Regions from separate parts of the Oceanisphaera avium genome, predicted to be linked through region 1. Evidence: riboswitches for the same ligand, from Rfam matches in the RefSeq annotation. Region 1 holds a riboswitch; the other holds the start of a gene.
What was found. Region 1 has a riboswitch for thiamine pyrophosphate ahead of thiD (bifunctional hydroxymethylpyrimidine kinase/phosphomethylpyrimidine kinase). Riboswitches for the same ligand answer to the same signal wherever they lie in the genome.
Positions count from the first base shown of each region.

Region 2: another riboswitch for thiamine pyrophosphate. It lies ahead of thiC (phosphomethylpyrimidine synthase ThiC); the one in region 1 lies ahead of thiD (bifunctional hydroxymethylpyrimidine kinase/phosphomethylpyrimidine kinase).

Region 1 covers NZ_CP021376.1:2,160,981-2,166,487, reverse strand. The annotation lists gene polA (DNA polymerase I) at 1-2,671, shown strand, start outside; TPP riboswitch at 2,809-2,918, shown strand; gene thiD (bifunctional hydroxymethylpyrimidine kinase/phosphomethylpyrimidine kinase) at 2,958-3,779, shown strand; gene CBP12_RS09965 (putative monovalent cation/H+ antiporter subunit A) at 4,028-5,507, shown strand, end outside.
Region 2 covers NZ_CP021376.1:2,323,274-2,328,780, forward strand. The annotation lists gene CBP12_RS10620 (exoribonuclease II) at 1-226, opposite strand, end outside; gene CBP12_RS10625 (hypothetical protein) at 321-1,250, opposite strand; TPP riboswitch at 1,436-1,538, shown strand; gene thiC (phosphomethylpyrimidine synthase ThiC) at 1,617-3,605, shown strand; gene thiE (thiamine phosphate synthase) at 3,602-5,110, shown strand; gene CBP12_RS10640 (HesA/MoeB/ThiF family protein) at 5,112-5,507, shown strand, end outside.

The DNA of each region.
Region 1 (5,507 bases):
TGCATCCTTACGTGCTGATCTGCGCACCAGTGACGGGCGCCCTAGTGGAGCGATCCGCGTGGTCACGAATATGCTGCGCAGCCTGCATAAGCAGTTTCCAGAGTCACAAGTCACAGTGGTATTTGATGCTAAAGGTAAAACCTTTCGTGATGATCTTTATAGCGAATATAAAGCGCAGCGCCCTGCTATGCCCGATGATCTGCGCAGCCAAATAGCGCCCATCCATCAGATAATTAAAGCCATGGGCTTACCACTGATTATTGAGTCTGGTGTGGAGGCGGACGATGTGATTGGCACGCTAGCGCGCCAAGCCACAGAGCAAAAGCTGGATGTGGTGATCAGCACCGGTGATAAAGATATGGCGCAACTGGTCACGGATCACGTGCTGTTAATGGACACCATGAAAAATGAATTTATGGACCGAGACGGCGTTATTGAAAAGTTTGGCGTGCCACCTGAGCTGATCATCGACTTATTAGCTTTGGTCGGCGATAAAGTAGATAACATTCCGGGGATGCCAGGAGTGGGTGAGAAAACGGCACTTGCGCTGCTACAAGGCTTAGGCTCCATTGAACAGATTAGTGAGCAATTAGATAAAGTGGCGGATCTTGGCTTTCGGGGAGCGAAAAGCTTTGCCGCTAGGTTTATTGAGCATAAAGAGCTGCTTGATTTGTCTTATACCTTGGCGACCATTAAAACTGATGTAGCACTGGAATGCGGCCCCGCTGAATTAGTGCAAACTCCGCCCGATACACAGGCGCTTAAAGCCCTATACCAAGAGTATGAATTTCGTAATTTATTAGCCGAGTTAGACCCCCAACAAGACAGCGCCCCTGCTAAGCCTGCTGCACCGACCCTGACTGTGGATTATGCCACTATTTTAACAGAGGCCGACTTACACACTTGGGTGGCTCGTTTAGCTAAAACGCCTTACTTTGCCTTTGATACTGAAACCACCAGCCTTAATTATCGCGATGCACAAGTTGTGGGCCTGTCATTTGCCATTGAAGCGGGCCAAGCCGCTTATGTACCCTTTGGCCACGATTATTTAGATGCTCCTGAACAGTTAAGTGAAGAGGTAGTGTTAAGCGCCCTTAAACCCCTATTAGAAGCTGAACAGCCGATAAAACTAGGTCAAAATCTTAAATACGACGCCAACGTGTTAAAGAACCACGGCATTAAAATGGCCGGCATGGGGTTAGACACCATGTTGGAGTCGTATGTGCTTAATTCGGTACAAACGCGCCACGATATGGACAGTATGGCCAGTTTTTTCTTAAACCATGCTACTACGCCTTTTGAAACGATTGCCGGAAAGGGCGCCAAGCAGCTGACTTTTAACCAAATTCCGCTAGAAGAAGCGGCGTTTTATGCGGCTGAGGATGCAGACATTACGCTGCGTTTGCATCAGTACTTAGCTAAGCAGCTAGCAGCTGAGCCTAAGTTGCAAAGCGTATTCACCGACATTGAAATGCCATTAGTGCCGATTTTAGCCGACATGGAATACACAGGCGTTAAAATCGACAGCAAACTGCTGGCTATCCAAAGTGATGAAATTGCTAAACGCTTAAAAGAATTGGAGCTGAAGGCTCATGAATTGGCCGGCGAGCCCTTTAACTTAAGCTCGCCTAAGCAGTTGGGTGAAATTCTCTTTACCAAGCTTGAATTACCTGTCTTGAAGAAGACGCCAAAAGGAGCGCCGTCTACGGCGGAAGAAGTGCTGCAAGAGTTGGCGCTGGATTATCCGCTGCCTAAGTTATTGATGGAATATCGGGGGTTAAGCAAGCTTAAGTCCACTTATACCGATAAGTTACCGCTAATGGTGAATGAGCACAGTGGTCGTATTCACACCTCTTATCATCAGGCCAATGCGGCAACGGGGCGTTTATCGTCTTCGGATCCTAACTTACAAAATATTCCGATCCGTACCCCTGAGGGGCGGCGTATTCGCCAAGCTTTTATTGCTGAGCCGGGCTATAAACTGGTGGCGGCGGACTACTCGCAAATTGAACTGCGGATCATGGCTCATTTATCTAAAGATAAAGGCTTGCTTGATGCTTTTAGTAAAGGCCTAGATATTCACAAAGCCACCGCTGCCGAAGTATTTGGCATTGAGCTGGACAGCGTCACTACCGAGCAGCGCCGGCGCGCTAAGGCCATTAACTTTGGTTTGATTTATGGCATGAGTGCCTTTGGTTTATCTCGTCAGCTGGGTATTCCACGCCATGAATCCCAAGCTTATATGGATATTTATTTTGAACGCTACCCAGGCGTGCTGCGGTATATGGAAGACACGCGGGCGCTAGCGGCAGATAAGGGCTATGTTGAGACGCTTTTTGGCCGGCGATTATATCTGCCTGAGATCAATGCCAAAAACGGCGCGCGCCGCAAAGGCGCCGAACGTGCCGCTATTAACGCGCCTATGCAAGGAACCGCGGCAGATATTATCAAGAAGGCCATGATCACGGTTGCCGCTTGGTTAAAAAATCAAAGCGAAGGCGAAGTGCGCATGATTATGCAGGTGCACGATGAATTGGTGTTTGAAATTCGCGAAGATAAAGTCGCCGACTTTAAACAGCAAATTTGCGATTTAATGCAAAATGCCGCCAGCATAGACGTGCCTTTGCTCGTCGAAGCCGGTGAAGGCGACAACTGGGATCAGGCTCATTAACTGAGTACTATAGGTTTAACGCCATAGGCTAAAAATACCACACCGAGCCGCTTGGCTCGGTGTTGTTCTTGGCCTTACGGCGTAAGGCGTATCGCGTGCACCTTTCTTTTAAGGGGTGAGCTCGCTATTATCAGGCTCCTTGTTAGTCGGGGAGCCTTAAATTAACTTAAGTGCTGAGACGGTGACTGCCGGACCCGCTGTACCTGATCCAGTTAATGCTGGCGGAGGAAACTAACGGCTAAATATTAATTTGCCTGTGGTTCCTTCGTCCGAAGGAGCTTAATTTATGCCTCATCAGAAAAATCAGCAGCAAAAACCCATTATTTTGACCATCGCCGGCTCAGACTGCAGCGGTGGCGCCGGTATCCAAGCGGATATTAAAGCCATTTCTGCGACCGGTGGCTATGCCTGCTCGGTGATCACCGCGCTCACCGCGCAAAATACCCAAGGCGTCACCGCCGTTCATGCCACCCCACAAGCTATGATCCAAGCTCAGTTAGACGCCATATTCGGCGATCTGGCGGTCACTGCCGTTAAAGTGGGCATGTTGGGTGATAGCGAGACCATTGGCACCGTGGCCGCGGCACTGCGAAAATATCGACCCGCTCATCTAGTCGTGGATCCGGTAATGGTCACTGCTAATGGCGATATGCTGCTGGCAGAAGATGCGGTTAATTGCCTGCGCGAAGAACTATTGCCATTAGCGGATGTGATCACGCCCAACTTACCGGAAGCGGCGGCGTTATTAGGAGAGGCTATTCCTGCGCACCTTGCTGAGGTAGAGGCCTTATTTGCCGGCTTACAGCAATTAGATTGTAAGGCGATTTTGATAAAAGGCGGCTTTTTACAACAAGAAGCGCGCAGTCCCGACTGGTTGTTAAGTGGCCAACAGGTTCGCTGCTTTGATACACCGCGCATTATGACGAATAACACCCATGGTACTGGATGTACGTTATCGGCGGCGCTGGCAAGCTTCTTAGGGCAAGGTTATCCATTAGATGAAGCGGTAGAGCGAGCCAAGCACTATATCGATCAGGCTATTTTGGCCGGCAGCAAGGTGCGCATCGGCCATGGTCGGGGCCCAGTGGAGCATTTTTTCACTCGCTAAGCGCCAAGGTTTTGGCTTTGATCCATATCGCATTTATGAACACCAGCCGCACAAATGCGGCTGGTGAGCTTGCGTTTTATAAGTGCGACTTGTAGTATCGACCGCCATAATAATATAAAAATAATCGATTAACTGTTTGATAAATAATCGAAATACTTCTTTACTATAGCCTCAGCTCAGTGCCATCTCTCCCCCTATTTTTAGCTTATTCTATTGCCTGAACAGGCAAGGAAAGGAGGCATTTTCCTATGCTTGTTGCCATTTTATCAGGCTTTATTTTGGCCTTGTTAACGCCCCAGTTATCACGTGTCTTAGGCGCGTATCTAGGCTGGGGCTTAGCTTTATTGCCGGCCGTATTATTTGCCTATTTTGCTACTTTTTTGCCAGCGATTAGTGCAGGTGACACTCTCTATTATCAGTATGCTTGGATCCCCAGTCTCGATATTAATCTGAGTTTAATGGTGGATGGCTTAAGCCTGATGTTTGCCTTATTAATCACCGGCATTGGTACTTTTATCTTTATTTATGCTGGGCAATATCTGCACGGCCATAAAGACATGTATAAGCTATTAATGTACTTGTTGGCCTTTATGGGAGCCATGCTGGGCTTGGTGCTATCGAGCAACTTAATTGCCATGTTTGTCTTTTGGGAGCTCACCAGCTTTACCTCTTATTTATTAATTGGTTTTAACCATGAACAGCAAAAAGCCCGCAAGGCCGCCTTGCAGGGCTTTTTTATTACCGTCGCCGGTGGTCTTGCGCTAATGACGGGCTTAATTTTATTAGGCACCCTAGGCGGCAGCTTTGAAATAACGGCACTGCTAGCGCAGGGCACCTCGCTACAAGATAACCCGCTATTTTTAGTGATGATGGCGTTAATTCTGCTGGGAGCGTTTACTAAGTCTGCCCAAGTGCCCTTTCATTTTTGGCTACCTAATGCCATGGCAGCGCCTACACCCGTGAGCGCTTACTTACACTCGGCGACTATGGTCAAAGCGGGCGTATATTTAATGGCGCGCATCCAACCTATGATGGCAGGCTATGAGCCGTGGACGCTCACGCTTTCTTTAGTGGGCGGGGTGACCATGACGTTAGGCGCCATCATGGCGGTGTGCAGTACCGACTTAAAGCGCATTTTAGCTTACTCCACCATAATGGCGCTGGGCACATTAACCATGTTAATTGGTATTGGCACTCCCTATGCGCTAGAAGCAGCCATGGTCTTTTTATTAGCGCATGCCCTTTATAAAGGGGCGCTTTTTATGGCCGCCGGCACACTGGATCATGTCACGGGTACCAAAGATGTGCGTGACTTGGCGGGCCTTCGTAAATATATGCCGCACACGGCGATATTTACCACGTTAGCCGCACTGTCACTGGCAGGGATACCGCCTTTATTTGGCTTTATTGCCAAAGAGCTAATGTTTAGTGGCGCCTTAAGCAGCACCGGACTCGCCCCGTTATTAATTGTATTGTGCTTGATCACCGCCATTTGTATTGTGGCGGCGAGCGCCTTAGTGGCTATTAAGCCTTTTTATGGCGCTTATAAAACCACACCTAACATCCCCCATGAAGCGCCTTGGTCGATGCGTTTAGGCTTTTCTGTACTGGCTCTTTTAGGGCTAATTTTTGGCTTAGTGCCCAGCCTTATCTCTCCTTTACTACAAGCAGCAACTCAGGTTATTAGTGGCGAGCCACCCGCGCAGACTCTGCACTTGGCATTGTGGC
Region 2 (5,507 bases), 160 kb from region 1:
CTGGCTCTACCAGCTCGCGCTCATTTTCGGTGCGTAAAATAGCGGTAATATGATCGCCATGCATGACTTTTTTCATGTGGGGCGGGGGAATAAAGTAACTTTCTTTTTCGCCGACTTCTAAAAAGCCAAAGCCTTTAGATGTGCCTTTAACGACACCTTCTTTGATAGTAAGGTCGTCACGCATTTGTTGCTTTAGCTGAGCTAATAGGGGGTTATTTTGAAACATATATAGAAACCTGTCGAAATATGCAGCTGACTATACGGATTTAGCCCTCATAAGCCAAGCAGAGCGTGAGCGCCAAGTTACGCTAATTGCTGCGTTAGAGCGGCGTGAGTCCGCTAATCAGTGGCAATCCGTGGTGATCTACGCCTGAGTCTAATAAATACCGACAGCGGCCTAAGGCCAGAGGTGCCTCCCCTAGCCATTGGCCAGATAAGTAAGCAAGCTGGCTCTGTCCAAAGCCACTTTGTAAGCTATCGCCAAGCAATACGGCTTGCCCTAACTGTTGAGCGTGGCGCACCAATGCTTGGTTATAAGCTAAGCCGCCTAGCTGACTGGGGCGAATAAGCAGTGCGCTGGCAAAACTAAACGCCCCTAAATCGACTTGCTGAGGCGGTGGTGTATCTAAATAGCGTGCTATATCCAGTGCCACTGGAATGTTAGCTTGCTCTGCCAACCCTTGAGCTTGTGCAAGGGTGGTGCCCGCATCCATTATCCAATCGATACGTTGCCCGTCGATACGTGACCATAAGTCTTGGATATATTCGTCGCTAAATTGGCCCGCTCCATCCAGCACTAAGCGCACCTTAGGTGCTAATAAACACAACTCGCGAATTAAGCCGGCGTCATAGTGAATACTGCCGGTAAGGGTAAGCCAAGCCAAGGCGGGGTGAATACGCCGACAGCGCCATGCGCGCACTAGAGGGTCGCGTGCTCCTTCTAACAATGGCAAGTTTAAAGGACTCGTTTTAAGGGAGAATGGCGCGCTAGGGAGCTGAGCTAAGGCGCAATCTAGACCAAACTGTACGGCAGGGGTGTGAGCATTATGAGCCAGTCCTTGGCGCAGGCGGGCACAGGCTTGGCGAGCATCTTTGGCGACCAGCGCCATGTCTGCCGTAAGCGGTGGCGCTATTTCTCCCCAAGCGTCATTAATTTGGACAAAAAAGCCCTGTCGCTGGCCAATCATCTGCTGGGCAAAGACTAGCGGCTGAGTGAGTGATAATTGATAAGGATAAAGACTAATAGACATCCGTTCTCGCCTTAAAAAGAAAGCACGCCGCCGCGATGCGACTTAAGCTAACCGACAGCTAATTTCACCTGAAGATACCAGTTGAGGCGAACAATGACAGCCTAACAGAGAATGAGTTATTGGTAATTTTTGACTGAGCGTGCCAGTGAGCTTTGCTTTTGTGATCTGGATCTGCTTTACTGGCCACTATCTTGTCGGAGTGCTCTATGGAGCTGAGACCACGAATGTGGGATCCGTTGAACCTGATCAGGCTAGTACCTGCGTAAGGGAAGCAAGTGAGAAATTGGCGTTTTTCCCCTCTACCATTTTCTTTATCAACACTCCTGACAAGCTTTTTCACCCAACACGGATTCAAGTGAGATGGCTATGTCAACTAAAGCAGTAACCCAAGTTTCAGAGCAACAATCTAAAAAAACTAATCGTCGCGAAATTCGCAGCCAAGCCCAAGCCTTTATCGATAACCTTAAAGGCGAGCAATTCCCTAACTCTAAACGTATTTATGTCCAAGGCTCACGCCCTGATATTCAAGTCGCGATGCGTGAAATCCACCTTGCCGACAGCTTTAAAGGTGGCACCCAAGAGCAACCCCTTCTTGAGCCTAATGCGCCAGTACCCATTTACGACACTTCAGGTCCTTATGGCGATGCCGAGGCGAAGTTAGATGTGCGCTTAGGCTTGCCTCAGCTGCGCCGGCAGTGGATTTTAGAGCGCAACGATACCCAAGAATTAGCCCAAGTGAGCTCAGCCTTTACCCAAGAACGCATGGCCGATGAGGGCCTGGATCATTTACGCTTTGAGCAACTCCCTCAGCCTCGTAAAGCTAAGCCAGGCAAACGTGTGACGCAAATGCACTATGCGCGCCAAGGGATTATTACCCCAGAAATGGAATACATCGCCATTCGAGAAAACATGGGGCGTGAGCGGGTGCGCGACGAAATGTTGCTCCAACAGCATAAAGGTGAAAGTTTTGGTGCTAATTTACCAGAGCGTATTACGCCGGAGTTTGTACGCAAGGAAGTAGCAGAAGGGCGCGCGATTATCCCCGCCAACATTAATCATGCCGAGTCTGAGCCGATGATTATTGGCCGTAATTTCTTGGTGAAGATTAATGCTAATATCGGCAACTCAGCGGTGACCTCCTCCATTGAAGAAGAAGTAGAAAAACTGGTGTGGGCAACGCGGTGGGGCGCGGATAACGTGATGGACTTATCCACGGGGCGTAATATTCATGAAACTCGCGAATGGATCTTGCGCAACAGTCCAGTGCCGATTGGCACCGTTCCTATTTACCAAGCGTTAGAAAAAGTGAATGGGGTGGCCGAAGACTTAAACTGGGAAGTATTTCGTGACACCTTAATCGAGCAGGCCGAGCAAGGCGTGGACTACTTCACGATTCATGCCGGCGTCTTGCTGCGCTATGTGCCCATGACCGCCAAGCGCGTCACCGGAATTGTATCGCGCGGTGGCTCTATTATGGCCAAATGGTGTTTATCCCATCATAAAGAAAGTTTTCTTTATGAGCGCTTTCGCGATATTTGTGAAATTTGTGCCGCCTATGATGTGTCATTATCGTTAGGTGATGGCATGCGCCCAGGCTCGATTGCCGATGCGAACGATGAAGCACAATTTGCCGAGCTGTATACCTTGGGCGAGCTCACGAAAATTGCCTGGGAATATGATGTACAGGTAATGATTGAAGGCCCAGGCCATGTGGCCATGCATATGATTAAACGTAATATGGAAGAGCAGCTTGCACATTGTCATGAAGCGCCTTTTTATACATTGGGTCCGTTAACGACTGATATCGCGCCGGGTTATGATCATTTTACCTCAGGGATTGGTGCGGCTTTAATTGGTTGGTATGGCTGCGCTATGTTGTGTTACGTCACGCCTAAAGAGCATTTAGGGCTACCTAACAAAGAAGACGTGAAGCAAGGCTTAATCACCTATAAGATAGCCGCCCATGCGGCCGACTTAGCCAAAGGTCATCCGGGTGCGCAAATTAGAGATAATGCCTTGTCTAAGGCGCGATTTGAGTTTAGATGGGAAGATCAGTTTAACTTAAGCTTAGACCCACAAACGGCCCGCGATTATCACGATGAGTCTTTACCCCAAGAATCCGGTAAAGTCGCGCATTTTTGCTCTATGTGTGGCCCCAAGTTTTGCTCAATGAAAATTACTCAAGAAGTGCGAGAATATGCCGCCGCGCAAGAAGCGATAGCCATTAAGCTAGTCGACATAGATGGCAACCAAGAGACAGTACTGGCGGGCATGGCAAAAATGTCAGAAGAGTTTAATAAGCGCGGTGGTGAGCTTTATCATCAAGCGGATCAATTGGAGAAAGAATTAATATGACAAGACCCATAGTCTGGACCATAGCCGGTTCTGATTCGGGCGGCGGCGCTGGCATTCAGGCCGACTTGCACACTATTCACGCACTGGGCGGCCACGGCTGCTCGGTTATTTCTGCTATTACCGCCCAAAACTCGGTGGCCGTTTCTATGGTCGAGCCGGTTCTAATGCAGGCATTTAGCCAACAATTAGTGGCCCTAGCCAGCGACTTACCGGCTCAAGCCATTAAAATTGGACTATTGCCAGGCGGCTTGCGTGCAGAAGTATTGGCTCGTTACCTACGTGAATATCGCCGCCAATGGCAGCCATATGTGGTGTATGACCCGGTGGCGATTGCGAGCACCGGCAAAGCCATGGCACAAGAGAGTCTGTTGCCGGCAATTAAACAGCACTTGCTAGCCGAGGTGGATCTTATCACCCCCAACGCCATTGAGTTGGCGGCGTTGTCGGGCATTACGCCCGACTCGCCTGCTAATGTGCGCAGGGGTGCCGCGGCGTTATTAGCAATGGGCGCGCGCGCCGTCCTTGTTAAAGGAGGGCACTTTGATTGGGCGCCAGAGCAAGCGATCGATTTTTATACCGATGGTGAGCGTGAAATTTGGCTAGCCAGTGCGCGTGTAGAAACCACGCACGGCCATGGCACGGGTTGTACCTTATCCTCCGCCATCGCGACTGCCATTGCACTCGACTATCCTATCGAAGATGCGCTGGTGTTAGCTAAGGCTTATGTCACTCAAGGTCTAAAAGCAGCCCAAGGGCTAGGCGCGGGTCCTGGCCCAGTTGCACACTTAGGTTGGCCAACGGATCTTAATGATTTTCCAACCGTCGTTATGCCAGGCTCGACGCTAGCTGAGCAGTTAGGTATTAGCGGACCCCACCCTAAGGCGGAGTTTGCGCCTATGGACACCTTAAAGCTGGGTTTATATCCGGTGGTGACCAGCGTGAGCTTATTAGAGCAACTGTTAGACTGGGGCGTGCGCACTTTGCAGCTGCGCATTAAAGACAAAACCGATGACCAAGTAGAAGCGGATATTAAAGCGGCAGTTGAGCTAGGCCAGCGTTTTAACGCGCGCTTATTTATTAACGACTACTGGCGCTTGGCCATTAAGCATGGCGCTTATGGTGTGCATTTAGGCCAAGAAGACATAGAGATTGCCGACTTAGAAGCGATTCGTGCCGCCGGTATTAAGTTGGGTCTTTCTACTCACGGCTATTATGAAATGCTGCGGGCTCGCGAGCTTAAGCCCTCTTATTTAGCGCTGGGTCATATCTTTCCGACCAAGACTAAAGATATGCCTTCTCGGCCACAGGGCTTAGAGCGTTTACATCGCTACGTCGCCTTGATGGAAACCGAGTTTCCACTGGTGGCGATTGGTGGCATTAGCCGCGACCGAGTGCCATTAGTTGCTGAAACGGGGATTGGCAGCATAGCGTTAGTCACCGCCATTACCGAGTCTGACAATCCAGAAGCCGCAACGCGCGAATTATTAGCGCTAGTGGAGGGGTAAGATGGTTAGCGACAGCCAGCTCACCGACGACGAATTTATGCGCTACAGCCGCCACTTACTGCTAGAAGAAGTGGGCGAGCAAGGGCAGCTAAAGCTTAAGCAGGGTTCAGTACTGATTGTCGGGTTAGGCGGCCTTGGCTCGCCGGCGGTGCAATATTTAGCCGCGGCGGGGGTGGGTACCTTATGGTTAGCAGATTTTGATCATATCGAGGTTAGTAACCTACAGCGCCAGACGCTGTATGATATGAAAAGCTTAAAGCACAGTAAGGCAGAAACGGCACGCATTAAGCTACAAAATCTAAACCCTGAAGTAGAAGTCATTGCCATTAATCAAAAAATGGATGAGCAAAACTTAGCCGCTTTTGTGGCTGAGGTCGACTTGGTGTTAGATTGCACC